DNA from 3 places in the Terrisporobacter hibernicus genome. Region 3 is predicted to be linked to each of the others. Evidence: riboswitches for the same ligand, from Rfam matches in the RefSeq annotation. Region 3 holds a riboswitch; each other region holds the start of a gene.
What was found. Region 3 has a riboswitch for cobalamin ahead of pcrA (DNA helicase PcrA). Riboswitches for the same ligand answer to the same signal wherever they lie in the genome.

Region 1 (10,533 bases), 430 kb from region 3:
ACTGCACCTTCTGCTGTTACACATTCATTTATTTCTTTGAGAAAACCTGAATCAGCTCCTATCAATGCTAAATTTGCAATCATTATCTCATTTCTAGCATCACAAACTTTACTATGAGTATTAAAAATCCCTGCAGATATTTTTATAAACTTTCCAATATGACCTGCCATAAGTATTTTCTTAAATCCTAGTCTTTTTGCTTCGTTTAACATATATCCTACAAAGTTGCTCATCCTAACACAATTACTCATATCAATTTTTAGATAATCTCTTATAAATTCCTCTCCATGGTTTCCTGGAACTAAAATGATTTTATCCATTCCTTGAGCTTTTTTCATTTCAAGTTCTATGGATAAAGATTTTTTCCAACCTTCTTCGCTCATTGGCTCAACAATTCCAGTAGTTCCAAGTATAGATATTCCACCGAGTATTCCAAGTTTTGAATTAAAAGTTTTCTTTGCTACTTCCTCACCTTTAGGAGCAAAAATAGTTATTTTTAATGATTTGTTTTTTAATAAATCATTATTTTGTTCTAAAACTTTTCTTACTTCATTCTTAATCATTTTCATTGGTACTGGATTTATTGCATGCTTTCCAACCTCAACACTTAACCCTTTCTTAGTTACTATTCCTATTCCTACGCCACCAGTTACAATAACATCTTCAGCCTCTTTATTTACTAATTCAGCTTTTGCAAATATATCCATAGCATGAGTTGCATCTATATCGTCGCCACCGTCTTTTTCTATAGAACATATGGAATAATTATTTCTAATCCCAACATTTTTAACTTTTAATGTTAGTGGTATCCCCTTTGGCGTGTCTATATTTATACTTCCTATACTTTTCTTAGTAAAAAGCATATGTACAGATGCCTTTGATGCTGCTGTTGCACAAGAACCTGTAGTATATCCTCTTCTATATTTTTTCCCCTCAATATATACATACTCTTCCATAAACATTACCTACATTGCATATAAAATAGCATTCATTATGGCTGCAGCTATATTGCTACCACCTTTTCTTCCTTGTACTACTATGTGAGGAATAGAAGTTTTTTCTAATTCATATTTAGATTCTGCTGCACCAACAAATCCAACTGGTGCACCTACAATAGCTTCAACATGGCCTCCCTTATTAACCATTTCTATAGTCTTATAAAGAGCAGTTGGAGCATTTCCAAATACAAATAGCTTTTTCCCTTCTTCATTCATTGCTATTTCCACAGCAGCCATAGATCTAGTTATTTCCTTTTCCTTAGCCAATTCTTTAGTTCTTTCATCAGCTACTAAACACTTGTATTCACACCCAAGGGCATTTAGTTTCATTTTATTTATTCCACTAAGAGCCATATTTGTATCTGTGTAAATTGTGCATTTATTGTTTAAAGCATTTCTTATTGAATCTACTGCTGTATCTGATATTTTTAATATATCTAAGTATTCAAAGTCAGCACTTGTATGTATGCAACGCTTTATTATCTTTTCTTCTATCTCATTTTTAAACTTATATCCTGGTCTAATATCATCAATTATACCTTGTATAATTTCAAAACTTTTTACCTCTATCATCTTAGGGTCTTTAACGTATTCCACTCTATTTCCTCCCTTTCTTTATGACCTATAATTTTGGATAAATGTATCTTTTTATAATAATCATTAAAAGATTTTTCTTTTAAATGATTTATTATTCTCTCATGATCCATATGATTATCAATTAATATTCCAATAACTGTACCACTGTGAGCAATATTAACTCCATAGGCTCCCATCTTGTTACTGATTTCTATAATTTCATTTAAATATGGTTTTTTATGTATATTTTCATTTGCCATACTACTTAGTGTACAAGACTTACCTATCAACTTTAAATCATTATTTCTTAATCCTTCTTCTAATAATTTAAAGGATTTATTTATAATTACTTCATTTTCCAATTTAATATCTAAATAATTTGGATTGCTTCTTATTATGCTTGTTTCCAGTATTTCATCTGGTTCTAAAATTATTACTCTAGCATTATATAAGTTAGCTAAATATTTTTTTACCTGACCTTTAACAGGATTAAAAATTGAGTTTTTATATAATAAAATAGAATCTGTAGGTTCTATTTCTGAAGCAATACGAGATATTTCTTCATTACCTAAATCTTTATTTATCATGGATAATGTTGCCTTAATAGTTGCCCCTATATCTGCTGTAGAACTGGCCATTCCTTTACCTATGGGTATACTGCTATTAATTTCTAGAGATATATTTTCACATTCCCTTAGTGGAATATTAAATCTTTCAAATACTTTTTCTATAGCTTTTCTTGATTTTTTAGGCCCTAAATTAATATTCTCTTTTCTTTCTTCAAGGATAGCAACTGAAAACATATCAATTGCATAAGATGATAAGTATTCTTCACTATCTAATATACCTTGAACAAATTCACCACAAGATGCGGGGCATATTCCATAAGATTTCATATTATTCTCCCAACAATTTATTTAATTCCTTTAAAATCAATTGGTTTTCCTCATGACTTTTAATTGCTATTCTTATGTGTTTTTCACCTAAACCTATAAAGTTTGATGCATTTCTTATTAATATATTACTTTCCTTAAATAATTTAAATTTTAATTCATCTGCTTTTATATCTTTTAATTCCATTAATATAAAATTTGTATCTGTGTCATATACATGTATATTCTCAATTTTTCTTAATTCATTTATCATATATAATCTTTCTTTAAGGTAATACTCCTTACTAGATGTTATATATTCTTTATCATTAAAAATATAATTAGATAAAGTATCAGCAAATGAGTTTACTGTCCAAGGCTCTTTATATCTATAAATATCATTTATAAGTTTTTTATTGCTTGTAACACCATAACCTAGTCTAAGACCAGGCATTCCAAAGAATTTAGTCACTGCCTTTATAATAAATATGTTTTTATATTTTTCCACATATTTTATTAAACTGTAATTTTCTTCTTCATGTACAAACTCCATAAAAGTTTCATCAACTATTAATAACTTATGGCTTTCTATTATTATTTTTAAAAGTTCTTCTATGTTTTTTACCTTTCCATTTGGATTATTAGGATTACATATAAATAAACTGTCAAAATTATCTATATTTGCTTCTATTTCTTCCAAATTTACACTAAATTCATCTTCTTCATTTAGCATAAAGTTTATCAATTCTAAATTATTTAATTTAGCTCCTCTTTCATATTCTGAAAATGTTGGATTTAATATTGCCAATCTTTTCTTAATATTTTTCATAAGAAGGTATATTATTTCTGTTGCTCCATTACCCGGAATAATATATCCAGGATTAACATTTATGTAATTCCCAATATTTCTTCTTAATTTCGTGTAATTAATATCTGGGTAACTTTTACAATTACTTAAACCTTCCAAAATATATCTTTCCAAATTAGGAACAACTTTTGGATTTATATTTGAGCTAAAATCTATTATATCTTCAGTATTTTTATTAAAAGTTTCTGCCATGATATCCACATTAGCTCCATGTCCTAAATCTTTCATAACTTCCTCCTTTCTTTTTTTATAAACCAATTACTAAATAGTAAAAAGTTGTAAAAATTATTATTGATATTATTGATGATGAATACATTATTTTGTTTGTTCTTACAATATCTTCAATTTCTATTTCTCTTTTTTTATCTCCTATAGTTGGTTTATACACTTCTTTTCCAAAATAAACATTCGTACCACCAAGCTGTATTCCTAAAGCTCCAGCTACTGCACCTTCTGAAAAAGCGCAGTTAGGGCTTTTATGATTTTTTCTATCTCTTATTCCAATTTTTAAAGCATCTTTAAAATTAAACCCAACAAATAAACTTCCAATAGAAAGTAAAAGCACACCTAATCTTGCTGGTATATAATTTGCAATATCATCTATTTTTGCTGATGCAAACCCTAGATAATAATACTTATCATTCTTATATCCCACTGTTGAGTCTAAAGTATTAATAGCCTTATATGCCATAGCCAAAGGAGCTCCCCCTATAAATCCGTAAAACAATGGAGCTATTATTCCATCTACCGTATTTTCTGCCACAGTTTCAACTGTTGCTCTTACTATTTCTTTTTCACTTAAATTTGTTGTATCTCTTCCTACTATGTATGAAAGCTGAATTCTAGATTTCTCCAAGTCTCCAGTTTTTAATACTTTATATATTTTTTCAGATTCATCTTTTAAACATTTTGTAGCTAATGTTGTATAAATTAATATGGAATTTACCAAGAAATAAGTTATTTTATTAAACTGAAACAAACGTAGTACAATAGAAGTACTACCTAGTGTTACTCCTACAACGACAAACCAAAGAAAAAAGCCAGCTATTTTTAATGCCTTATCACTTGTAGCTATCTTCCTTATTTGTTTTTCTACAAAACTAATAAGTTTGCCAATAAATCTTACTGGATGAGGAAATGAATATGGGTCTCCTATGATTAAATCAAGAGCATATCCTGTATAAATAGATAATAGATTCATATTATTCACGTCCTCTTTTTATAAAATTAGATATGCAATCTAAGTTGTTGTAAAAATGTGTATGCAGATATGTTGCTAGAGTATTACCATTACTGTAGCCACCTTCCCATTCATCAATAACTTTGTTATTTTTCAATTTTCTCATATAATAAGCACATTCTTCTTGACTATCAAAAATTGAATGATGAAATTCATGTCCTTTGATTATTTGTCCTTTTTTAGCTAGAATAGTGTCTTCCTTAGCCTCACCTAAACAATATCCAAATCTTTTAAGTGAAGATGTCATTTTACTACATCCTTTAAAAATTCCAACCATGTTATAAATATCATTATTTGGATCTTCTAATGTTTCTCCAAGATACATTAGCCCTCCACATTCTGCATATATGGGAATATTATTATAATGAGCATTCATGATAGAAGTTCTAATCTCTTCATTTTCATCTAACTCTTTTGCAAAAATTTCTGGGAATCCTCCTCCTATGTAAACATAATCGCACTTTGGAAGTTTTCTGTCACCAATAGGGCTAAAGTACTTTATGTCCATGCCTAGCTTTTCAAATAACTCTATGTTTTCTCTATAATAAAAGTTAAAAGCTTTATCATAAGCTACGGCTATTGTTTTACCTATGGCCTTATTTTTTTCTATGAAATCTTCTAGGCTAAATGAAGTATTAAAATCCTCAGTTTCAGATATTTCAATTATTCTATCAATATCTATATATTTTTCTATTTCCTCTGCTAGATTATCAAACTTAGCTTTTAAAGAACTTATCTCAACTGAAGGTACTAGACCTAAATGTCTAGACTCTAAAGAAAATTCTTTGTTTGGCGGAAAATACCCAAGTACCTCCACACCAGTATATTTTTCTATAGCTTCTTTTAAAATATTGTAATGGGATTCACTTTTTACATTATTTGTAATAACACCAGCTATATTTACATTTTCATCTAACATCTTATATCCCAGTACCATAGCAGCAGCAGATGTTGCCATTGCCTTTGCGTTTATAACTAAAATCACTGGTGTTTTTAATATTTTTGAAGTATATGAACTAGTACAATCGTCTAAATCAATTCCATAACCATCGTATAGTCCCATTACACCTTCAATCACCGAAATATCTGCATCTTTTGAAGAATTCTTAACTATATATTTAATTTTCTCATCTTCAAGCATATATGAATCTAAATTCCTTGAATATCTTCCAGTAATAAATGTATGATAAGAGGGATCTATATAATCAGGTCCAACTTTATAAGGTTGTACTTTTAAATTTCTTTTTGTTAATGCTTGCATTATTCCTAAGGAAATTGTAGTTTTTCCTACTCCACTATTTGTTCCTGCAATTAATATTTTTTTCATATTACCACCTAATTTGAATTATTTTAAGCAAGGTCGTTGCCTGAATCGGTAGCAAAAGCACCTCGTTGGCACTATGAAGTGAAGCGCCCACGCAGTGGCTTAAGCGTAGCGAATTTTAATTCATTATTTCATATATTTTTTCCATATCTAAATGTTCTCTTAAAAAATCAGCTAATTTATCATATTCTTTATTTTTAAACTCATCAAATGACTCAACTTTACTTTCAACAGGCTCTAAATTTTTTATTTTCCTTATGTTATTTAAAATAGTTCTGGTAAAATCTATATCATCAAATATTCCATGCATATAAGTTCCAAAAACATTACACTGATTATTTACGCTACCAACCTCATACCTTACAATCTCACCAAGTTTTTCTGTTACAGTTGCAAAATTATCACTATTTTCTCTTCTTCTTGTCATTCCCATATGAATTTCATATCCATTAACTTCTTTTTTATTTAAATTTGCAAGGTAGCCATGCAAATTACCTCCTAATATAGCTTTAACTTGTGTTGTAGTTTTTTCTAGTTCAAAAGTCGTCTCTACATCTAAAAGACCTATACCTTCCACTTCTTCCAGATCATTTTCCACATGATATGGGTCTTTTAGAACTTTTCCTAACATCTGATACCCACCACAAATACCAAGTACAAGCTTTCCTCTTTTGTGAAGCTCTTTAATTTGATTCTCTAAGCCATTTTCTCTCAAGAATATTAAATCATCTATTGTTGACTTGGTTCCTGGAATAATTACAATATCAGGATTTCCAAGAGATTCTCCATAATCAACATATCTAAGACTTACATCTTCTTGTGTTTCAAATATATTAAAATCTGTAAAGTTAGACATATGAGGTGTTCTTATCACTTCTATATGAATATCTCCTTTATCTACTTTTTTCTTGAATCTTGTGGTCACACTGTCTTCCTCTTCGATTTTTATGTCAGTATAAGGTATAACTCCAAGAACAGGAACCTTTATAATATCTTCAAGCATTTTTACACCAGATTCTAAAAGTTCTTTTCTTCCTCTGAATTTATTAATTATTACACCTTTAACTCGTTCTCTGTCTTTTTCTGGAAGTAACATTATTGTGCCTACTATTGATGCAAATACTCCACCTCTGTCTATATCACCAATTAATATAACTGGCGCATCTGCAATTTGCGCCATTCCCATATTTGATATATCTCTTTCCATCAAATTGATTTCAGCACAACTACCTGCGCCTTCCATTACAACTATATCAAATTTTTCCTCAAATTCTTTAAATATGTCAGCTAATATTTTTTCTAACTCTAACTTATACTCGTAATATTCTTTCGAAGACATATCTCCTACTACTTTTCCTCTTACTATAACTTGGCTTTTGTTATTGCCATTTGGTTTTAATAATATGGGATTCATATCTGCAGTAGGGTCTATTCCACAAGCTTCAGCTTGAGAAACTTGAGCTCTTCCCATTTCCAAACCTTCTTTTGTTATAAAAGAATTAAGAGCCATATTTTGAGATTTAAAAGGTATTACCTTATAATTATCTTGTTTGAAAATCCTACATAGTCCCGTAGTTATTATGCTTTTTCCCACATTTGATGCAGTTCCTTGAAGCATTATTTTTTTTCCCATAGCATTAATCCTTTCCATTTTATATTAAATACCAAAAAATCCCAGCTCAAATGGCTAGGATTTTACTATGTAACATAAAATCAAATCTTCACCCCGAGATTTTCTATATATAATTAGTTTAGGCAGGTATCCTGGCTTAACATCATTTTACTCCCATACCTTCCCATCAACTTGACAGTGGTAATTATGGTTTCATCCGTTTTACAGTAGCGGGGGCTGCAAAGGCTTTTACCTTTTTCCCTAAAACCTAAACTAATTCTATTAAATTTTACAATTCTCTTCTTATTTCATAAAAAATTTATATATTTTAATTATAGTTATTTTTACTAGGTTGCAAAACATATTAATAATTTTTATATATATAAATATTATTAAACAGTCACTTTTCTGTTATTTTTGTTAAAATTTTAATTTATATCTGAAACAACAATATTTATTTTCTAACTACATATTTGTTTATTTGTTTTTAGAGAGTTAAATTCTATCACGAAAAATAAAAAAAATCCATATTCGTAGCAAAATATGGATTTAATCTATTTTTCGTATCGTATTTTTTATTTAGCTATTTTATTTAAATGACCTTCCATATTTTCACTCCAATAATTATATAAATCTTCCTCTTTTCTAAACAAAGGCAAGTTCATATTCTTATTAAGTTTTACAAGCCATGGAAGTTCTAAGCCTGCTTCTTCTATTTTTTTTTCATCAATAAATACTTCTTCCGCATTACCTTCATTGATTATTTTCCCTTGATTTAGTACATATACATAATCGCATATATCATAAATCAAATTCATATCATGGCTAGTAATTACTATTTTCTTTCCTTTTTCGTACATTGTTTTAATTATATTTACAATTGCTCTTGTACTTTCTGGATCTAAACCAGCTGTTGGCTCATCTAATAAAACAATATTATTTTCCATAGCTATTACTGATGCAATTGCTACTCTTTTTTTCTGACCAAAGCTTAAACTATGTACTGGTCTATCTATAAACTCTTCGCCATTAACAGATTCTAAAGCTTTGCTAATCCTAGTTTTTATAGTTTTTTCATCTGTACCAATATTTCTAAGAGCAAATGCCAAGTCATCATATACCATGGAATAAAAAATCTGTTTCTCTGGGTCTTGGAAAACTATGCCTACTTCTTTTCTTAAATTATATAAACTTTTCTTATCATATTTAAGCTGTCTATTTTTATATAATATTTCTCCTTGGGTAGCTTTTAAAATTCCCATTAGATTGTTAAATAATGTGGACTTTCCAGATCCATTTGAACCTATTATGCCAATAATATCACCATTATTAAAATCCATAGTTATATTATCTAAGGCTTTTCTTTTTTTGTCGTATTGATATGTTAAATTATTTATTTTAAACATTATTAATCTTCCTCTACAATATAAAATGTGCCATCATAAAGCTTCATATCCAAAGCTATACTCATCTCATCATATCTTATCATCATCCTTTTGAATAGCATATTTACTAACAATCCAAAGGAGTTATACGCATTTTTTAAATTTATATATCCAAATCTAAGTTCTTGAGACTTTCTTATGTCTGCAACTTCCTCCATAAATATAAATATAAATCTATACATTAACATTGAAATTTCTAAAACTATATCTGGTAAATGTAGTTTTTTAAATACAAATATTAATTGATTAAAAGGCGTTGTTAGCATTATAAAATAAATACACGTCAAACATGATAATGCTCTAAAAAACAAACGTGTTGATGATACTATTGATTCATTTGAAACACCTATGTATAAACTTCCTATATTTATACTGTATAATAATAATCCTTTATCTTTAGAAAAATTTAAAAGTATCATAATTATACTTAAAATTAAAAATACAAACGGAATTTTAATAAAATGAATGTAATCTTTAAATTCAATTTTTGCAATTCCAACTATAACAAAACTCATTATACCTATAACCAATAAAGATATATAATTGTAAGGATTAATTAAAGATAAAATTAGTAGTAACATACCTATGGAAAATTTCATATTTGGATTTACTTTAGACAACTTATTTTTATAAGCATAATCATCTATTATCATTTAAACTTTCTTCTCTCATTTTTTTCTTAGTTCTAGTAGTTCCTATATAATATCCTATTATTCCTGCTCCAAGTGCTGCTTGGGATGCAAATAGTAAACTTTCAATTTCACCACTTGCTGGTTCTATTAAACTACTAAACCATGGCTCATACTCTGGATTTATTTCAGTTATTACACCTTCAGCCTCTCCATCTGCTCCTCCAAATTCTGCACCCTTTTGAGTTATTAGTGGAACAATAATTATAGCTAAAACTAATATAAATAATATCACTGTCAACTTCATATTACTTGATTTTTTTGTTGTTGAACTTTGCATTATGCTAACACCTCTCTCTCCTCATTTTCAGTTATAAAGTTATAAATTATAACTGTAAGTAATCCTTCTGCTATTGCTATAGGTACTTGAGTAACAAAGAATACTCCTAAGAATTTTACTGCTGAAGCCATAAATCCACCTGCTGGATCTGGGAAAGCAAGACCTAATTGGAATGATGTTACTGTATATGTCAACAAATCTCCTAATGCTGCTGCTAAAAATACTGCAACTTTTTTATCCATTTTATCTTTACATAGTTTCCATATTCCAAAAGAAACTAATGGTCCTACAATTGCCATTGAAAAAGCATTTGCTCCTAAAGTCGTAATTCCTCCATGGGCTAATAGCAATGCTTGAAATAATAATACTATTGTACCTAAAACTACAGTTGCACTAGGTCCAAATAATATTGCCGCAAGTCCTACACCTGTTGGATGTGAACAACTACCTGTAACTGATGGAATTTTTAATGCTGATAATACAAAGACAAAGGCTCCACAAAGAGCTAATAATAATTTCTTTTTAGGTTGTTCTTTAACTATATTAGCAATATTTTTAAGTCCTACTACGAAGAATGGAATAAATATTACCCACCAAATTATGGCCCATTTTACTGGTAAAAAACCTTC
Region 2 (10,533 bases), 1.2 Mb from region 3:
TGTTAAATATAACAAATCCTAATATACAAACTGCTATAATACAAATTCCACTGTAAAGCCATATTGATGATTGATCTCCTGTTTTTACTGAAGAATTTGAATCATTATTATTGTTAGTATTTTGATTAGTATTATTATCTGATTTATTGTTATCTTGATTATCTGATTTATTGTCATCCTTGTCATCACTTGATTGATTATTGTTGTCATCTTTGTCTTTGTCATTGTCACTTGATTGATTATCGTTGTCATCTTTGTCTTTGTTATCTGATGGGTCATTGTTATCTGTATTGTCATTGTCTAATTCTTCTTTTTCAAAGACGGCTATAAATTTTGTATCCTCACTTATAGTTACAGTATACTCTGCATCTTCACTTAAAATAGTATCATCATCTCCTGATTTTACCCATTTTAAAAATTTATATCCTTTGTTTGTAGTGGCTTTAAGTTTCCACTTAGATGTTAAATCATCTTCGTTTTTGCTCAATAGTTCAAAACTTACTTCTCCACCTTTTTCTTCATTTGTATCTAAGCTTACTTGTGGGTATTCTCCTACGTATTTGAATTTTGCTATATATTCTGTATCTTTGTCTATTGTTACTTCATATGTTTTTTCATTTGACAATATTTTATCTGAGCCTTTTAATGTCCAGCCTATAAATTCATAATTTTTATTTGCTTTTGCTGTTAAAATCCACTTAGCTGTTAATTGTTCTTCATCTTTACTTACTAGCTTAGTATCTGCTTGGCCTCCTTTATTTGCTTCAACTTTTGCTATTGGGTATTCTCCTACATATTTGAATTTTGCAACATATTGTGTATCCTTGTCTATTGTCACCTCATATGTCGCATTTGTTGATACTACTTTATCTGTACCTTTTACTATCCATCCTACAAATTCATAATGTGTATTAGCTTTTGCTGTTAAAATCCATGTTGCTGTTTCTTCTTTTTTATCGTTTGATTTCATTTCAGCTTTTGCACTTCCACCTTTTTCAGGAGTTGAGGCGATTGTTGCTTGTGGGTCCTTATTTTCTTTTTTGAAAATAGCTACATATTCACTGTCTTTTGATATAGTTACTGAGTATGTTTCATCTTCTGATAGTATCTTACTTTCATCTTCTTTAGATGCCCATCCCATAAATATATATCCTTTATTTGCTGTTGCTGTCAGTTTATATTTTGCTGTTTTATTGTCTACATCTTCACTTACTTTTTCTACAGTAGCTTTTCCACCTTTTTCATCATTAACTGATACTGTTGCTTCTGGCATTTTTACATCTAAGTCTACAAATGTATAGTTGTATTTTTTCGCAAATTCTTCTGCATATGTTCCTTTGTATCCTTTTACTGTTTTTAGTGCTTGGCAATATCTAAATACCATTTCCGGATATTCTATATTTGTCAAACTCTTTGGTAGTGTTATTTCTTTCAAGCTTATACAATTTGTAAATACTGAATCTTTTAGTACCGTTATTCCTTCTGGCACTTCTATGCTCTCTAATGACTTACATCCATTGAACAATGATCTTGGTATTGTTTTTAATGATTTACTTGGTAGTTTTGCTGACTTCATTTTTTCACAACCAGCAAATACTGATTGACCCAATTCTTCTACTGTTTCCGGTATTTCTATACTTTCTAATAAGGTGCAAGTCATAAATGCTCTTGCTTTTATCTCTTTTAATCCTTGGCCTAATTCTACTTTAGTCATTTTTTGACAAGAATAAAATGCTCTATCTCCTATTTCTACAACTTTTCTTCCTTCTACTTCCGATGGAATTACAACCTCTGTAACATTTTCATCAAGGGGCTCTTTTACTGACAATGTTCCATCTTCTAATACTGTATATCTTAATGTTTTATCTTGTATATATGCTAACTTAAAGTTTGCCACATACTCTATATTTTTATCTATTTCTACTTCGTACTGTGCATCTGTTGATACTATTTCATCTGATCCTTTAAGGCTCCATCCTTCAAATTCATAGTTTTCATTTGCTGTTGCTATTAATTTATATTTTGCTGTTTTATTGTCTATATCTTCACTTACTTTTTCTACTGTAGCTTTTCCACCTTTTTCATCATTAGCTGATACTGTTGCTTCTGGCATTTTTACATCTAAGTCCACAAATGTATAGTTGTATTTTTTAGCAAATTCTTCTGCATATGTTCCTTTGTATCCTTTTACTGTTTTTAGTGCTTGGCAATATCTAAATACCATTTCAGGATATTCTATATTTGTCAAACTCTTTGGTAGTCTTATTTCTTTTAAGCTTACACAATTTGTAAACACCGAATCTTTTAATACTGCTATTCCTTCTGGTATTTCTATACTCTCTAATGACTTACAACCATTAAACAATGATCTTGGTATTGTTTTTAATGATTTACTTGGTAGTTTTGCTGACTTCATGTTTTCACAACCTGCAAATACTGATTGACCTAATTCTTCTACTGTTTCCGGTATTTCTATACTTTCTAATAAGGTGCAAGTCATAAATGCTCTTGCTTTTATCACTTTTAATCCTTGGGCTAATTCTACTTTAGTTAGTTTTTGGCAAGAATAAAATGCTCTATCTCCTATTTCTACAACTTTTCTTCCTTCTACTTCTGATGGAATTACAACTTGTGTAACATTTTCATCAAGTGGCTCTTTTACTGACAATGTTTCATCTTCTAATACTGTATATCTTAATGTTTTATCTTGTATATATGCTAACTTAAAGTTTGCCACATACTCTGTATTTTTATCTATTTCTACTTGGTACTGTGCATCTGTTGATACTATTTCATCTGATCCTTTAAGGCTCCATCCTTCAAATTCATAGTTTTCATTTGCTGTTGCTGTCAGTTTATATTTTGCTGTTTTATTGTCTACATCTTCACTTACTTTTTCTACTGTAGCTTTTCCACCTTTTTCATCATTAACTAATACTTTAGCTCTTGGTATTGATGTATCTTCATCATCTACACTTATTTGTATATCAGGCATAATATTAAAATAAATATCATTATCTCCATATCCTGCATTAAAGTTTGGTGATAGACCCTCTTGTGGTATTTTGCAATGAGTATCTAGAGGACTTCCCATATGCTGTGCATGTACTTTTCCTTTAGATAATTTGTAAGTACCCTTTTTATCTATTGTAAATGTTAAAGGGCTATTTACAGAATATTGCTTATGAGGACCTTCTATAGTTTCTCCATTTAAATCATACACTAAGAATGTTCTATCAGGAAAACCTGGGTTATATATAGTAGCCATTTTATAAATTGGCACTTCTAAATTTGTAAAGCTTACACTTGCTTTATCTCCTACTTTAAGCTCCTTACCTTTATTGCTATCATTAGATATGCTTATATCACTTTCCATAGCGTCTAATACATAATAAAGTACATTATCACCAGATGTCATTCTTATTATATTTCTACCAGTCTTAACTTTAATAGTATAGGAACCATTTTTATCTGCTTCGTATTTTGTCCAATTATTTGCAAAATCACTATCTATATGTATTGGATCATGTGTTTCTACTGTAACACCTTTAGATGGTGTAAAAGTATATTCTCCATATCCTTTGCCTTTTACAACTGTTCCATCTGGATATGTTGTATCTCCAGTAAAATATACTGTATCGTATTTTGTCCATTTTCTATCTCTTACTTTAAAATTAGGATCTATATCTCCTCTGCTACCACCTACATTTACTATAACTATTCCTGTTTGTTCTTTATCTATTGCATTAAATCCATATATTCTTTTCTTGTCAAATCCAGGATCACTAGTTGCTTCTTGACCTTCAATTAAAGGATCGTATGTAATTTTAATAACTGCTATTCCTTCTTTTTTACCAGTCATATTTACATATTTTCTACCTTCCTTGCCTTTTTCTTCTATAGATAAATTGTCTTTTCCATATATAACTTCATAATGTTTATCTGGTTCAACAAATTTATTTGAAACGGGACTTGTCATTCCCTGCCAAACACGAAATGTTTCTAGCTTTTGGGTGTCTCCCACATTCATATTTACATGACTACCTTCATCAGTAATATTTGTATAGATATCATCCCACTTATTACGATAGTATGGATTTTCTTCATAGTCTTTTTTCTTTACTAAATCTAGGGTAATGGCTTCTTTTACTTTCTCTGTATCTAAATAAAAATATGGTTTAGTTGTCTTAACGTATTGCGTATCTCCTCCACCTGCTACTAACTTATAGTGATCTGAGGGCACTTGGAATTTATAACTATCATATTCTTTGTTTGATGTATCTACAGACAGTGGCTTAACTTCAAAAAGCTCTCTGTATGCTTCTCCATATATATTGTATAGATGAAGACCTGCCCCTTTATTTACTCTATATTCTATTGGATCTTCAGATTTAGATTGTAAATATACTTTTATCGTTCTAGTACTTGTACAATTTGATCCATCAAGTTCAGCACTTACATATGTATATATTTGATCGTTTGAATCACAATTTTGAGTAGTAAATGTGTAATTTACATTTTTATCTACTGGAGTAACTTTTATTTTATATTTCTTATCTTCTCCTTTAGCTTCTAACACATAATAATAATCCTGAAATGTTTTCTCTTTATATCCTGGCTTTATATCAAGTATTTTTCCATCTGGATCTGTTATTTCTATATTTACTTTATTGCTATCTTTTTCATTTAATTTATATTCGTTTATATATATTTCAAATGGGAAAAAAGTTTTTGATTGTTCTTCCTTAGTTTTTTCTACTTGGAACGTTCCTTTTCTACCTATATTTTTTTCATATCCAAAGAAAGTGTATTTATATTCACCTGCTGTCAGATGGTAAGAACCTTTCTCAAATCTATTACCGTGGCATTCTTTAAGTTTTTTTGGCTTTACTATTTCACCGTATCTATTGTATACCTCTAAGGAGGACATATTATACCAATCATGACCTTCAATGCTATATGTATATGCCTTATCAAAAGTGGCCTTTATCTTCACAGCTGAAGAAGGTATTTTAAATGTATATATATAATTAATACCATCAGATTTGTCTTGATCTATTTCTCTTTTTATATCATTTCCGTCTTTGTCTTTTATTTCCAATGTATCCATTGCAAAATTTTCATCTGGTTTTACAGTTAAAGTAACTTTTGTATTTAATTTACCTTCTTTTACATCTACTGATATTTGTCCATTTTCTGTGTCCAAAGTCTTTATTTCATAGGCTTTTTCATCATCTACTGATAAATTTAATGTATAAGGTTTTGATGCTTCTTTTCCATCATTTGCTATGAATTTTAGTTTATAATTCCCTGATTTTTCTGGTTTAAATGAATAATTTGAATCCGCATCTACTTCTTCCTTATTATCAACTGATACTTTATATGTTAATTTGTCATTTTCCTTATCACTAAATATTTTAGATAAATCTAGGGAATAAGTTTCTCCTAGCTTAATACTAGCACTGTCACTTTCTTTGCTCGTTACTGGAGCCGTGTTTGATTTAATATTTGATTTTATTTTAAATGTATATGTACTAGATTCTATATTTTGGCCTGATCCTGGCCAAGACTTATCACCACATATAACCTTTATAGTTTCTCCATCTAGTACTTTTATTTCTTCACTTCTTTTATATCCTTCTTTTGATGTGTCTACATCTTCACCTTTATATACTCTTACTTGGTAGTTTTTATTAGCAGCTGTTGGTTTTACAGTTATTTTATTAGTATCTCCAAGTGCTAGTGTATACTCTTTAGTTTCACTGCTAAATTTAGGTGATAAACTTCCTTCACTAAAATCTATATTTTTTAATGATGTATCATTCTTACTATAATTTCCACCTATATCTGATCCAAACTTAGTAGTATACATTACTCTAATTTCATCATTAGCTTTTACTTTAAATGCCCCAAATCCTAGATTAACAAACCAATCATTTTTAGTTCCCATCCATCCTGAACTAGATCCACCATCAAATGCTTTTAGTCCATTGATTTCACTTATGTAGTTATTTTCTGCACCTGTTTGTGTAGCTTTCACCTTATCTAGTGCTTTAACTATTGCATCCATCATAGTCATATTGTCTTCAATTTTTACCCAATCATCTACTAAAGTTCCATCCCATGCTGCTCCATCTTTTTTAGAGTACGTAGTATTTTCTACTATTACATGTACTTTTTGTGTTAACACTTCTTGTGCAAAAGATTTTATTGATGATACTGTAGATAAGGTAAACACCATAATAAATGCAAGAAAAGAGCTAATAATTTTTTGACTTAATTTCTTAGTGTTTTTATTCCTCATATCTTTCCCCCCAAAATTAAAATATTATAAATCTATAAAAGGGTGCTCTGAAAGCACCCCTTTTATAACAAATTACCAATTATGTAATAAATTTATCATCTTTCTTATTGTAATAATAAATATATTTATTAACACAAATGGTTTAATTGTTTACTATTTAGTAGGTAACCCTGACAAGTTTTCTGGGAATTGTACGCTATAGCCTCCATATGCCCAAACAACAGTTTGTCCTGACTCCACATCAAATGTTTCTCCGCCAACTTTTTCAGAAACATCTACCATTTTTTGTTCAGAAGTCGCATTTCCTTCAGAATCATATACTCTATACATCCAACCAAGTTCATTTTCCATATATGGATAATCTTTATTATTTATATTTACATTTTTTAAGAATTTACTTCCCCATTGTAAATCATCAACAAAATTATCAGCTACAACAGATATTGCATCCATTGCAGATGGATAATTTATTTTAGATGATACAGCACTTGTTGATACAGACCCTTTATTACTTTTTAAAAATTTAAAACTACCACTTGAAGCATCGTATGCTCTTACATTCACACCAGAAACATCTTTTTGTACATCCTTTGGATTTAATACTACAGTAAAGTCCATATATCCTGATTTTGTATTTGTTGCTTCTACAACTGCCACTCCCGCATTCTTTGACGTATCAATCTCAGCATTTCCTTTAGCTGCAAATTGATTTCCTACTGCTTTCGGAGCTTGTTTGCTAACACTTACAGCATCTGTACTTCCTTGTACAATATTCCAATTAATAGAATTTGCATCTGCTTCATTATTAAAAAGACTTGTGCCATACCAATTACTTGTTGCGCCTTGAACCATTAAAGCTTGATCCTTTGTTCCACTTCCTTTTTCAACAGTATAATTATAATCAGTATTATAATTAGTTAAATTAGGATACTCTGTAAAAAAATCAGTTGCAAATGATGTTGCCCCCATTGATAACATTATAGCTGCCGCCATTCCTGTAGTTGCAAATTTTCTAAATCTTTTGTTCATAAAAAACATCCCCTTCTTTATTAAAAATATTATTATTTATAAGGAAGATTAATTTCCATATAATTATCAAAAACCACATGAAAAATAAACCTCCGATTATGCCTTCGGAAACTTTCACCATAAACTTACAATATGCCTGTATTCTGACTAAAGCTCAAACCTACTCTTTGCTCCTTCCCAGAGATAACTCCAGTGGTAATAGCAAATTTCGTAACTTATTACAGCAGGGATAATCTGTGGCGGAATCTCACCGCACTTCCAAAATAAAAAATATTTTTCATTTTTTACATATATTAATTATTTATATATTTACATTACTATTTTTTATTATCTATAATATTCAATAAGTTTACAAATTATTACCTCATATTCATTATACTGTATATTTATTCAGACTTTGGTATAGTCTTTTTTCTAATAAAAGTAGTACCATCATAGTACTACTTTTCACACCCTTCATAATATTGTACTTATGTTTTTATGCAATTAAAAAATGCCAGGTATGAAAATTCATACCTGGCATCAATAAATCTTTTTGATTAAAATTCTATACTTCTCTTGGAAGTATAATTTCAAATTCTGTTTTATAGTTTTTTCTAGCATCCACAATTTTTATACTTCCACCATGAGCTTCTACTATTTTTTTACTTATGGCAAGTCCCAGCCCTGAACCTTTTTTAGTACGAGATTTTTCCCCAACCACAAAAGGATTAAAAATATTTTTTCGTATTTCTTTTGGAATTCCATGGCCATTATCTGCAATATTTATTTTCACCATATCAAAATATTCTTCTATTTCAAATAATATGGATAAATCTTTTTTATTATGTTTTAATGAGTTTGATATAATATTTTCAAAAACACGCTTTAACTGAAATCTGTCTAACTTACAATAAATAGGGTCATCTGGAATATCAGCTTCCAACTCCACTCCATTTATATCTAATTCTTCATATTTTCCTGCTAGATAAACTCTACCATATTCACATAAATCTATTTTTTCAAAAACAAATTTGTAATCTGGATGTTCTAATTTACTATATTCATAAAAAGTATTAATCAATTCATCTAAGTGATCTGCTTTTTTATATATAGTCATAAGATATTGATCTTTTTCTTCTTCTGAAACTAGATTATCACAAACAGCTTTTGAATATCCCTTTATAACTGTTATTGGTGTTTTTAAATCATGGGATATATCCGCAAGGATTTTTTGTTTTTCTTCTTCCAAGCTTTCACGCTTTTTCTCACTATTATACAACTTCCTTGACATATCATTGAAACTACTACAAATATCACAAAATTCCTGTGGTCCATCATAATCTAAATAATTTTCACGCTCACCGTTTTTAAACTTGACAATGGCTTCATTTAAAATATTAATCGGTCTTTTTACTTTATGATTTAGCCAAGTTATAAATATTATAATTAAGATAATATATATTAGTATAAATAATACAAATGCGCATATGCAAGTAATCAAAATTTTACTATATATTTCATTAGTAAGAGAAGGAGTATTTATTAAAAGCGTTAACTTTTCATTGTCCTTATCTTTAAAAGAATATTTTCTAATATCATATCCTTTTAGATAAGCTCCTGTTAAATATTTAAACTCATTTTTAGTAAAAGATTTTCTAGTATCTCCCGTATTCGTATATATTAAATTTAATTTATCATCTACCACGTAAATTTTATTATGAATATCGTCATTTTCATCATAATAAGTTATGGATACTGATACATTTTCTTTATTTTTATCATTTTTATATTTTTGAATATCAATATATGGATCCACATAATAATCATGTATACAGCTTAACTCTCCCTTTGTAAATTCTTTGTTGAATTTTCCAGGCACACTCTCATATATAACCTTATTATTTTCATCTAATAATTGAATGAAAGTATCTTTTCCAGCTAATTTTTTTATACGTGATTTATTAATTTGATGATTTCCATTTTCAGTAATTAAGCTTGCATAATCTACTAATTCATTAATTCTAGGTTCACTAGCAATATCTTTTATTTTATGATTTATACCATGTAATATACATATAATAGAAATTATAATTATTACTGTAAAAGCAATGTAATTTCCAACTAAAATGGTAAAAAATTTACTTTTCTTTTTTCGCAATTTTATATCCAATTCCTCTCACAGTTTTTATATACTTAGGATTTTTAGAATCATCTTCAACTTTTTCACGCAGTCTAGAAATATGAACCATCATAGTATTATTGTCACTTTCAATATAATCTCCATTAATCGCTTCGCATATTTGCAACTTTGTATATACTTTTCCTGGTGTTTTCATAAGAAGAGCCAAAATTTTATATTCTGTAGGTGTGACTACAACTTCTTCTCCTTTTTTGTAAAGAGCTAACTTTTGAGTATCTAAAGTTAAGTCACCAACTATTAACTGTACCTCTTCATCTTTTGGTACTACTACTTTGTTAAAATCATAAAATCTTCTTAAGTTAGAATTAATTCTTGCCACTATTTCCAATGGATTAAATGGCTTTGTTATATAATCATCTGCACCTAAATTTAATCCCATTATCTTATCACTATCTTCATTTTTAGCAGATAAAATTATTATTGGAATAGTATATTTTGATCTTATTCTCATGGTTAATTCATAACCATCCATTTTTGGCATCATAATATCCATTACTACTAAATCAACTTTTATATTTTCTATTATCTGTAATGCATCCAATCCGTTCTGAGCAGAAATCACTCTATGGCCATCATTTTCAAGATAAATCTTTAGTAGCTTTATTATGTCTATATCATCTTCTACAACCAGTATATTATATGTCAAAATTTTCACCTCTTCTTTTTCTAGTAACTTTAATGTAATGATTCCCTCTGATGTTTAAAAGATAAGTGGTAGCAAGAACAATGCCACTTAATAGTACTAATAAATAAAAACTTATTCCTCTACTTACAAGCATAGCTGAGCTTAAAAGTTGAACTGGGAACAAAGTTTTGTAAATAAGCATAAATCCACTTTCACTAGCTCCTACAGCTCCAGGTAGTGGTAATGCAGATACACTAATGTATAAAACTGATTGTAACATAACTACTGTCACAAAAGAATACCCACTTAAACCAGATGCCTTGTATACCCAAAACGAAATACTGTGAAGAGCTATTATTTGTATTGTTGTAGTTAATACAATTTTTAAAACTG
Region 3 (10,533 bases):
ATTGATTGTATCGCTCTAGCAATTGGGAATATTTTTTCCTCCATTCCCGCTAAAAATACTACTGGGAACTCAAGACCTTTTGAAGAATGTATTGTCATTAAAGAGACTCTATCTTCAGATTCTTCCTCGCTATCTGGTTCAGCACTAAGAGCTATTCCTGTTAAAAATGTTTCTAAACTCTTATCATCGCTTGAACTTTCAAATTCTAAAGCTACTGATATAAGTTCTTCTAAGTTTTCTAATCGATCTTCTCCTTCGTTATTTTTTTCTTTTAGTAATTCATCTTTGTATCCTGTTACATCCAATACTTTTTCAATAACTTGACTGACAGTATATACATCTGTAAAACTTCTTAATGTAGACATTAAATCTACAAATTCACTTATACTAGCCCTAGCTTTTCTTGATATATCAGAATTATCTTCTATGTCAATTAATACGGAATAAATACTCTCTTCTTTTAAGCTGGCTCTGTCTTCTATTTTTTCTATAGTTCTAAGGCCTATTCCCCTTCTAGGAACGTTTATTATTCTTTTTAAAGATATATCATCTTGAGGGTTTTGTATTACTCTAAGATAAGCTATAATATCTTTTATTTCTTTTCTTTCATAAAATTTAATACCACCATAAATATTATATGGTATTCCTGCCCTATTTAATGCATCTTCCACAGAACGAGCTTGTGCATTGGCTCTATATAAAACTGCAAAGTCTTTATAATACCTATCTTCATATCTTTTCATATATGATATAGTATTTACTATAAAATCACCTTCATCAATTTCATTTTCTGACAATTGGATTTTTATTAGCTGTCCTTCTTTTTTATCGCTCCAAAGTCTTTTTCTTTTTCTTTCTGTATTATTTGCAATAACATGGTTAGCTGCATCTAGTATTACTTGTGTTGATCTATAGTTTTGCTCAAGTTTTACTATTTTAACATTGTCATAATCCCTTTCAAATTCTAGGATATTTCTTATGTCAGCTCCTCTCCAACCATAAATACTTTGATCATCATCTCCAACAACACAAATATTTTGGTGTTGTTTAGCTAATAATTTTATTAATTCATATTGTGCTTTACTTGTGTCTTGGTACTCATCTACCATTATGTATCTAAATTTATTCCTATAAAAATCTAACACATCTGGACATTCTTTAAACAGTTCCACTGTTTTCATTATTAAGTCATCAAAATCTAAGGCACTATTTCTTTTTAAACGATCTTGATACAGTGCATAAATTTCTCCTACTTTTGTTTTAGATATGTCACCTTCATTTAATTTTAAGAATCTTTTAGGAGAATACAATTTATCCTTTGCATTAGATATGCAACTTAATACATATTTAGGATCAAATGCTTTATCGCTAATATCTAATTCTCTCATACAGTCCTTAATTAAAGTAACTTGGTCTGGACTATCATAAATTACGAAACTTCTATTATAGCCTATTTTATTTATACTTTTTCTAAGAATACGAACACAACAAGAATGGAATGTTGTAATCCACATTTCCTTAGTGTCTGTTCCTTCTAAAGTTTCTTCTACTCTTTCTCGCATCTCATTTGCAGCTTTGTTTGTAAATGTTATAGCTAAAATATTTTCAGCTTTAACATCTTTATCTTCCATAAGATAACCAATTCTAGTAGTTAAAACTCTCGTCTTTCCTGATCCAGCTCCAGCAAGTATTAAAACAGGTCCCTCTGTATTTTCTACCGCTTCTCTCTGAGCTGGATTTAATTTTTCTATTATATCTGAAATCATATATATCCTCCTATAATGCTCATATAAATATATTTTAATCTAATTCTATTTTTTCTTCAAACTCCATAATACTATAATAATTCCCATGAATAAAATATAAAATACTTAACCTGTAAATTATCATAAAAAAAGACCTTAGGATTTTGGAGAATCCTAAGGTATAGGTTAAGGGTTATTCTATTTTCAAACTATTTTGAAATAAAATAGGTTGAGGGCTTATTCAAGTTCATAAGAACTAAAAAGTGCCTAACTTCAAGTTAGGCACAATATCTTCAAATAAAAATTTTTATTAAGATATTTCTCCTACCCCGAAGAAATCACTTTATATTGTAGGCAGGTCTCCTGGCTTTGCTTCATTCTACTCCTTTCCCTTCCCATGTTTCCACAGTGGTTAAAAGTTTCGTCCACATTACAGTAGCGGGGGCTGCAAAGGTATCTCACCTTTTTCCCTATTAATCTTAGTTTAAGAACCTAAAATACTTTAATTAATTTAATTTTTTAACTAAGATAAGTATAGCACATACAAAAGAATATTTGTTAATTTTTAACAATTATTTTATTTCATATTTTGCTAAAATATCTTAATTTTTTATTATTTTTTTCAAATACATCGCAACTATATCAGAAAATCTTTCTATATCCTTAGTGTAAATAAAATCCTGACCATAAATTATTTTTTCTGCTTCTAAATCTTTTTCTTTCCCAGTGAAAACCCCTAATACAAGTATTCCCTGTTTTCTCGCCTTTCGAACTTCTAAAGCCGTATCTTTTACTGCTATCATTCCTTTATAAGAAGCCTCTCCTCTTAAACTTCTTGATCTATCTTTTCCTATTTTCACATCATTTGGTTTACCATCACTAAGTATTATAAGTATTTTATTTTCTTCTTCTCTTTCTAATAAAGAATCACTTGCTGCCTTTATTGCTAGTCCATCTCTATTATTTCCTGCTGCAAAATACTCAAATATATTTTCACAAGAATTAATATTATCATTATAATCTCTATATCTTTTTAATATAGTATAATCTAAAAAACTTAAATATCCCATAACTCTGTTGGGAATTCCAACTGATGTAAGAGCAGTAGCAATTATATATGCCTGTATTGCCACATTAAACTGGTTTCTACTTTGTGAACCACTGGCATCAAGTAATATATCTATAACATACTTTCCTTTTTCATTTCTTATATCCTTATAAAAAACTTTTGAATTGTTGCTTCTTCCTATTCTCCAAGCTCTATTGGCACAAATAGTTCCTCCGTCGGAATAAATTCTATCAATAGCACTTTCCTCTATTAATATTCTTGATATGCTTTCTTTTAATTTATTAATACTTCTTTTATGTAGTTTAATATTATTTCTATATTTGTATAAATTGTTTTCTTTTTGTCTCGTAACATATTTTAACTGAAAAACATTGTTACATTCACTACGTAATACTCCATCCGTAAAATGAACCCTACACCCTTCATGAACATCTCTACAATGTTTAGTTTCAATTTTCCTTATTTCACTTTCACTTAGAAATGCTTTACCATAGTAATATTCTACTTTATCATATATTTTTTGAGCCATAACTTCATCCACATATATAACTCTATTTGAGGATTTTCCTAGATCTCCACTACCCATTTCACCTAAGTTTTCAACTAGCATGGTATTACTTATATTATTAATTTCACTTTCTATGGTTTCTATTTCCTCATCCATATATAACTCCTCATACATAAAATCTGAGAAAGTATCAAAGTCCACATTTACATTTTTTATATCTTGTTCATTTCCTTGTGAAATTTCTCTTTGAGAGTTTATTATAAACTCAAAATAAGTTAAATAAATTTCATCTAATCTTTTTAAGATATTCATCAAATCATCGTTACAATCAATAGATTTTATATCTTTCATTATTCTTCTTGTCAAACCATCCACTGCAGGGTGTCTGTTCATAGCTTGAAGTATAAATGTATATCTTAATGTCTGTAATATATCTTCTTTATTAATTTTACTATAATTCACAAGAATGTCTTTGTATGCTTTGCTTCTTATTTCCTCAACTCCTGGCCTTTCATTTATCACTTTATCTTCTACTACAGAATTAAGCACAAGTTCAATCAAAGTATATAAAATATCTTTATCGTAGGATTTTTTTATTCTACTGATTATATATTTTTTAATTATATCCCAATCTAAGTACTTTCTTCTTGCTCCAGCAATTATACCAAAATACAAAGAAACATCTTTGGATGAATAATCTTTTTCACTTGAGTCTATATCTTCCTCGTACATACCACAAACTGTCCATGCCAAATTATTTACTCTATTTTCAAATTCGTAGTTATTATATATCCAATTAGTATTTCCACTCATTTTATCACCTACTTCAGGTTATTTTAAATTAGGAAATATATCTTTACTTTCCCATTTCTCTGGTATTCTTGTCCTAATAATATCATCCACAATTTCTTTTTCATAAATATCAAAAGTTTTTCCTGTAAGACCCATATTAATAGCAAGGGTTGGTCTAAGTCCTCTTTTAATAGTTTTTAAAGCACCTATTAATCCTCTTAAATCAATTGCCTTTGTAGATATCTCTCCATTTTGAGATTTTAATTGTAAATCTAAAAAAATTCCTGCAAATTGATTTAATTTTTCTTCATCAGTACAAGGAAATTCTCTTTTCAAAATCATCATTAATTTATCTTCGTTTACTGCTGGAATATCTATTACTAAAAATCTAGAAACTAAGGCCTCGTTTAATTCTTTTGTACCTGCATATTCATAGTTCATAGTACCTATAAATCTAGTTGCTGGATGAAGGTTTATTCTTTCATATCCTGGCACATCTATTACTCTTCTGTAATCTAGTGCAGAATGAACAACAACTATTGCGTCATTTTTAGCCATATTTATTTCATCAAAAACACCAAATCCACCATGAATGGCACATTCATATACAGATCCTCTTCTAAGTTTCACTTCATTATCTATGAAAGTATCTGTTCCAATTAGTGATGAACTATCTGTGTTTATATGGAAGGAAGTGTTCCACTGAGGCCTTCCAAATATCTCTGATAAATTATCCGAAAGTAAGTTTTTCCCCGTAGCCTTAGGCCCAGATAATAATATATTTTCTTCTTCTAAAATAGCAGATATACACATGGACAAAATATCTTCACCAATATAAAACGCCGGCGATTTTGTCACCCTGTGCTCTACTTCTTTATCAACTTTAAATTCTTTTCTAAAATGTTGTACATCCTCTATAAGAGACTCACTTACCCCTTGAATTCTTAAGTTTTCTATTATATCCATAATAATCTCCTTTTGTAAGTAATACTTCTTATTATTATATCCTTTAATTTTGCACTTAATAAAAGTATAGTCTATTTGTTTAAAATTCAGTAATATTTTTAGCACTTAATAATAAAAAAGAGTTGCAAGATATTTTTTGATTTATCTTTTTCAACTCTTTAATTATATATTTATATTGCTATTTCTTTATTATTTACCAAATCAATAATTATAGTTGATTAATTATAAAACCTAACAATTAACTTTTTATTTACACATATCTTTCACAAATAATACTACTAAATATATTATGATATAATTATCATAATACAATTCATAATAAAAATTGAATTATTAGAAAGGATTACATATGAAAAGTTTTAAATTATCTCCAGAAATACTTACTTTTAATAAGTGTGAAGAATTTTGTTTAAAATTCAATATAAATAAAAGTGACTTAATAATAACAAATGAATATATTTACAAACCATTTTTCGAAAATTTTATTGAAGATGCTAATGTAGTATACAGAAGAGACTTCGGTAGTGGAGAACCTACTGATATAATGGTTGAAAAAATATATGCTCAAGTTAAAGAGACTGATTATAAAAGAGTTATAGGAATTGGTGGAGGAAGTATTTTAGATGTTGCAAAACTTTTTGCTTTAGAAAAATTTTCACCTGTTTGTGATTTATTTGAAAAGAAATTTGAACCTGTCAAAAATAAAGAACTAATACTTATTCCTACGACTTGTGGTACTGGTAGCGAGGTTACTAATATATCTGTACTTCATTTAAACTCTATAAACAGCAAATTGGGTCTTGCTCATGATTCAATTCTAGCAGACTATGCAGTGTTAATCCCTGAGCTATTAAAGGTTTTACCTTTTAAAGTTTTTGCTGCAAGCTCAATAGATGCTCTTATTCATGCAATCGAGTCTTTTGTATCTCCAAAAGCTTCTATTTTTACAGAAATGTACTCTATAGAAGCTATAAAAATGATTATTAATGGATTTAAAAATATTGTTGATAATGGAAGAGATGATTTGAATAATCTTCTAGATGACTTCTTAATCGCTAGCACTTACGCTGGTATAGCTTTTGGTAATGCCGGTTGTGGAGCTGTTCATGCAATGAGTTATCCTTTAGGTTCAATTTACCACGTTCCTCATGGAGAATCTAATTATGTTTGTTTTACAGAAATTTTTAAAACATACGAAAAATTAAATCCAAGTGGAAAAATCCAAAAACTCAATAATATTTTAACCGAAATTCTTAATTGTTCTGAGAAAGAAGTCTTTGAAGAATTGGATAGTCTACTTTATGAAATACTTCCAAAGAAATCTTTAAAAGGCTATGGTGTCACAGAGGAAGATTTAGTATCTTTTACTGAAAATGTTCTTATTAACCAAGGTAGATTAATGGCAAATGCCTACACTCCCTTAAGTAAAGATATTGTTTATAATATTTATAAATCTTTATACTAATAATAAAGAGAACCTACTATCAAATTAGGTTCTCTTCTTAATTTTACATATTCATATATGATGTATCATTTAATTTATTAATTACCGCAAAGTTATTATCTACTTCTATCTCTGTTATAGACCCATTATCTATTTTAAAATTCCAATGATATTTATAATCATTACATATAAGATAAGAAATTATATTCCTAATTGTACCTCCATGAGAGCAAATTAATACTGTTGAATTATCATTATCATTTATAATTTTACTCATTTCATTTTTTACTCTTGTAAAGGTATCTTTCAAGCTCTCACCATTAGGATACTTATATTCAAATCCTTCTTTTATCATTTTTTCAACTTCTTCAGGATATTTTTCTTCAATTACTTTAAATGATAGTCCCTCAAAGTCACCAAAATTTATTTCATTCAATAGACTAGTCTCTTCAGTTTGAATGTTTTTAATCTCAGCCAATTTTTTCATTGTATCTTTTGTTCTAGACAAAGGTGTAGTGTATATTTTATCTATATCTTCATCTTTTAAATACTCTGCAATCTTATTTGCTTGTGACCTTCCTTTTTCACTTAATATACTATCTTTAAATCCTGACAAAGCTCCACCTTCATTACAAACAGTTATACCATGTCTTACCAAAATTAACTTTATCATTTCATCACCTTAAATTAGAATAGCTATATAGGAAAATAATAAAAATATTAATTCTCCTAACTCAATAGTACATCCCAATATATCTCCTGTTACACCATCAATTTTCTTATAAATATGATTTTTAAATAAATAATCAAATAACATTACTATCACAATTGATAATAATAATTTTATTATATTTAAAGTAGTTGATAAAAATAAGAATTTAGTAATAACTACAAGAATAGCAACAGTATATAATATTGCTGTTATAAACATACCTTTAGTTGCTTTACCAATAAATACATTTCCCATGCCTACTTTTCTTGGTGTCACAGTTTTATAAAGCATAACTATAACTCCCAAACGAGATATCATAGGCATAAATATAACTAAGCACATAAGGTTGCTATTTATAGCAGAATTCAATAATCCTATTTTTATTAATACTAAAAATAATATAGCTAGAAGAGAGTTAGTTCCCAATCTGGAATCCTTCATTATCTCCAACATTCTCTCTTTATCTCTGTTACTATATATGGCATCAAATGTATCTCCCAAGCCATCAATATGTAGACCACCCGTTAAAATAACTTCACCTGCTACAATTATTATAGATGTTATAAATGGATCAAATATTTGAATTGACAAACTTCCTATACTAAAAGAAATCAACCCTATTACAAATCCTACTAATGGAAAATACACTATGGATTTGTGAAACTCTTCATCAAATCCAATATCTGCTTTAATAGGTATTCTAGTCATAAACTGTAATAACCCTATAAATCTTTTCATAATTATCACTTCACTTTCATAGGAATTCCACTTACAACAAAGTAAACTTCATTGCTATAACTAGCTATTAATTGATTTGCTCTTCCAACAAAATCACCATATATTCTAGATAATTTATTTTCTGGCACAATTCCCATTCCAATTTCATTAGTTACTATTACAAAATATAAGTTTGTTTTTTTAACAGCTTCTAATAATTTAGTTATTTGTTCTCTTATATAATTTTCTAATTCATTTAATTCTTCAGAAGTAGCTTCATCAACTTCTATCCCCTGAGTAAACATTAAGTTATTCACCATAAGAGTTACACAGTCCATTATTACTGTGTCATGGTTTTTATTCAATTCTTCTACTATGGAATATATATCCTTATATATTTCATAAGTTTTCCAATTTTTCGGCCTACCTTCCTGATGTTTTTTAACTCGATTTTTCATTTCATCATCAAATGCTACTGACGTAGCAATGTATGCTGTTTTATTATTTTGTTTTATACAAAGTGATTCAGCAAAACTACTTTTACCTGATCTTGCTCCACCTGTAACTAAAATGATATTACTCATAATTGCTCTCCTTTAGATATCTATCTTCCCATATCTATTTCATCAAATGTTGCCATATTTTTATATATGTAATTTGCTGCTTCTATTATATTAAAAGATAGTGCTGCTCCACTTCCTTCTCCTAACCTCATATCCATGTCTAAAAATGGTTGAAGTCCCATAATCTCTAAAGCTTTCTTTGTTCCTGGTTCTGCTGATAAATGGGAAGCTATCATATAATACTTTGTTTTTGGATTAATATGATATGCTAATAAAGCTGCTGCATAAGATATAAATCCATCAAGCACAATAGGTATTCTATTAGCTGCACATCCTAAGATTACACCTGCCATAGCACCTATTTCAAATCCACCCACTTTAGCTAGTACATCTATTGCATCTTTAGGATTAGGTTTATTTAACTCTATAGATCTTCTTATTACTTCTGCTTTATGTTCAATTAATTCTTTCTTTAGACCAGCTCCTATACCAGTAATTTCTTGTGGGTCATAATTTCCAAAAACTGAAATTATGGCAGTAGATGGAGTAGTATTAGCTATTCCCATCTCTCCTATCCCAATTAAAGTATAATCATCTTGAATACACTTTTCTGCCATTTCTATCCCTATTGATATACATTTTTCTGCTTCTGATCTCGTCATAGCAGGTCCTTTAGCCATGTTAGATGTGCCTTTTCTTATTTTATAATCAATTACTCCATCTATTTTTTCATCACAATTTATCCCTACATCAACTGCTAAAACATCAGCTCCTACAAATTTTGAAATTGTCCCAACACCATTTATTTTTTTAGGAAAATTTTGAAATTGTAATATGGTAATATTTTGAGGATCTGGTGCTACACCTTCTTCATAAACTCCATGGTCTGCTCCAAAAGCTATTATTACTTTTTTTGATGTATCAAAATATTTTCTTCCATATATTCCTGCAAGTTGCTCACAAATATTTTCCATTTTACCTAAACTTCCTGTTGGCTTTATAAGCCTATTCAATCTTTCTTCTGCTTGCTTTATGTATTTTTCTTCTAATGGATAAATATTTCTTGATATATTTTCTATTAAATTCACGGCTGCCATCCCCCTTAAACTTTTTGTTTTTTGTAATTTGTCTAAAATTTATCTTATTTGTTAAGTTTCCTACAATAATTATATTGTTATATATAAAAACTATCTAGTACTTTATGTATTTTTTAAGCATTTTTTGGAATAAAAGGTATTTTTATTTTGACGAATAGTATTTATTTATAAACAAAAAATATAAATAGATAAATATATTTAAGGAGATGATTGAATGAATAATTTCAATGATTTGAAAAACCTATACGAAGATGGTTATAGATGTATTTATCAAGACGGAGCTGAAGGTAATAGAACTATATATCTAAAGAATTTTGATGAAGAAAAATCTACAGTTGTAAACCTTGAAGATGAAAATGAATTTTCACAGTTCCAAGATTATGTTAGTGGTTTAAGAATGTCATAATAAAAGGGAGCAAAAGCTCCCTATTATTAAAATAAAACGAAATGACAAAATTATATATGTTTTTGCAACTAAGTATATGGTTTTTACTTTTATTCTTTCAAAAAACTTTATCTAGAGTTACAATTATTTCTATTTTGTAGTCACAATTTGTTTAATAAGCTCTAAAAGTTCCTTCCTGTCAACTTCTAAATGCTTCTTTTTCTCCTTATATTCTTGAAAGTTAACAACTTTTGCCATAGTTTTCTTCATATAACTCACTTCCCAACTAAGATTATTAACTTATATAAGTAATTCTATGTTATTTCTCTTTTTCCTCTAAATTTTTTATTATTTTTTATAAAAAATATTAGATTTTTAATTTTTAAAATCAAAATTTGTAGAAACATTTGTTATTTTATTATTCGCCATATATTCTAATACATATTTAATCAATATTTTAATAACTATTATTTTTATAATTACCTATATATTAATTATTGACAGTACTTATATTTTCAGTCATGCACTCAAACTA

Region 1: another riboswitch for cobalamin. It lies ahead of JW646_RS05975 (cobyric acid synthase); the one in region 3 lies ahead of pcrA (DNA helicase PcrA).
Region 2: another riboswitch for cobalamin. It lies ahead of JW646_RS02395 (hypothetical protein); the one in region 3 lies ahead of pcrA (DNA helicase PcrA).

Annotation. Positions count from the first base shown of each region.
Region 1 is NZ_CP081135.1:1,235,956-1,246,488, forward strand. It holds gene cbiD (cobalt-precorrin-5B (C(1))-methyltransferase CbiD) at 1-956, opposite strand, end outside; gene JW646_RS05950 (cobalt-precorrin-8 methylmutase) at 966-1,595, opposite strand; gene JW646_RS05955 (GHMP family kinase ATP-binding protein) at 1,568-2,470, opposite strand; gene JW646_RS05960 (pyridoxal phosphate-dependent aminotransferase) at 2,472-3,542, opposite strand; gene cbiB (adenosylcobinamide-phosphate synthase CbiB) at 3,562-4,515, opposite strand; gene JW646_RS05970 (cobyrinate a,c-diamide synthase) at 4,517-5,881, opposite strand; gene JW646_RS05975 (cobyric acid synthase) at 5,997-7,511, opposite strand; cobalamin riboswitch at 7,616-7,777, opposite strand; gene JW646_RS05980 (energy-coupling factor ABC transporter ATP-binding protein) at 8,066-8,896, opposite strand; gene cbiQ (cobalt ECF transporter T component CbiQ) at 8,899-9,588, opposite strand; gene JW646_RS05990 (energy-coupling factor ABC transporter substrate-binding protein) at 9,575-9,904, opposite strand; gene JW646_RS05995 (energy-coupling factor ABC transporter permease) at 9,904-10,533, opposite strand, start outside.
Region 2 is NZ_CP081135.1:482,127-492,659, forward strand. It holds gene JW646_RS02390 (leucine-rich repeat protein) at 1-6,304, opposite strand, end outside; gene JW646_RS02395 (hypothetical protein) at 6,458-7,333, opposite strand; cobalamin riboswitch at 7,450-7,640, opposite strand; gene JW646_RS02400 (HAMP domain-containing sensor histidine kinase) at 7,881-9,473, opposite strand; gene JW646_RS02405 (response regulator transcription factor) at 9,454-10,161, opposite strand; gene JW646_RS02410 (lysylphosphatidylglycerol synthase transmembrane domain-containing protein) at 10,151-10,533, opposite strand, start outside.
Region 3 is NZ_CP081135.1:1,665,604-1,676,136, forward strand. It holds gene pcrA (DNA helicase PcrA) at 1-1,766, opposite strand, end outside; cobalamin riboswitch at 2,082-2,256, opposite strand; gene JW646_RS08020 (VWA domain-containing protein) at 2,348-4,135, opposite strand; gene JW646_RS08025 (AAA family ATPase) at 4,154-5,080, opposite strand; gene JW646_RS08030 (4-hydroxybutyrate dehydrogenase) at 5,430-6,545, shown strand; gene JW646_RS08035 (histidine phosphatase family protein) at 6,589-7,197, opposite strand; gene cobS (adenosylcobinamide-GDP ribazoletransferase) at 7,207-7,974, opposite strand; gene cobU (bifunctional adenosylcobinamide kinase/adenosylcobinamide-phosphate guanylyltransferase) at 7,980-8,537, opposite strand; gene cobT (nicotinate-nucleotide--dimethylbenzimidazole phosphoribosyltransferase) at 8,558-9,604, opposite strand; gene JW646_RS08055 (hypothetical protein) at 9,828-10,019, shown strand.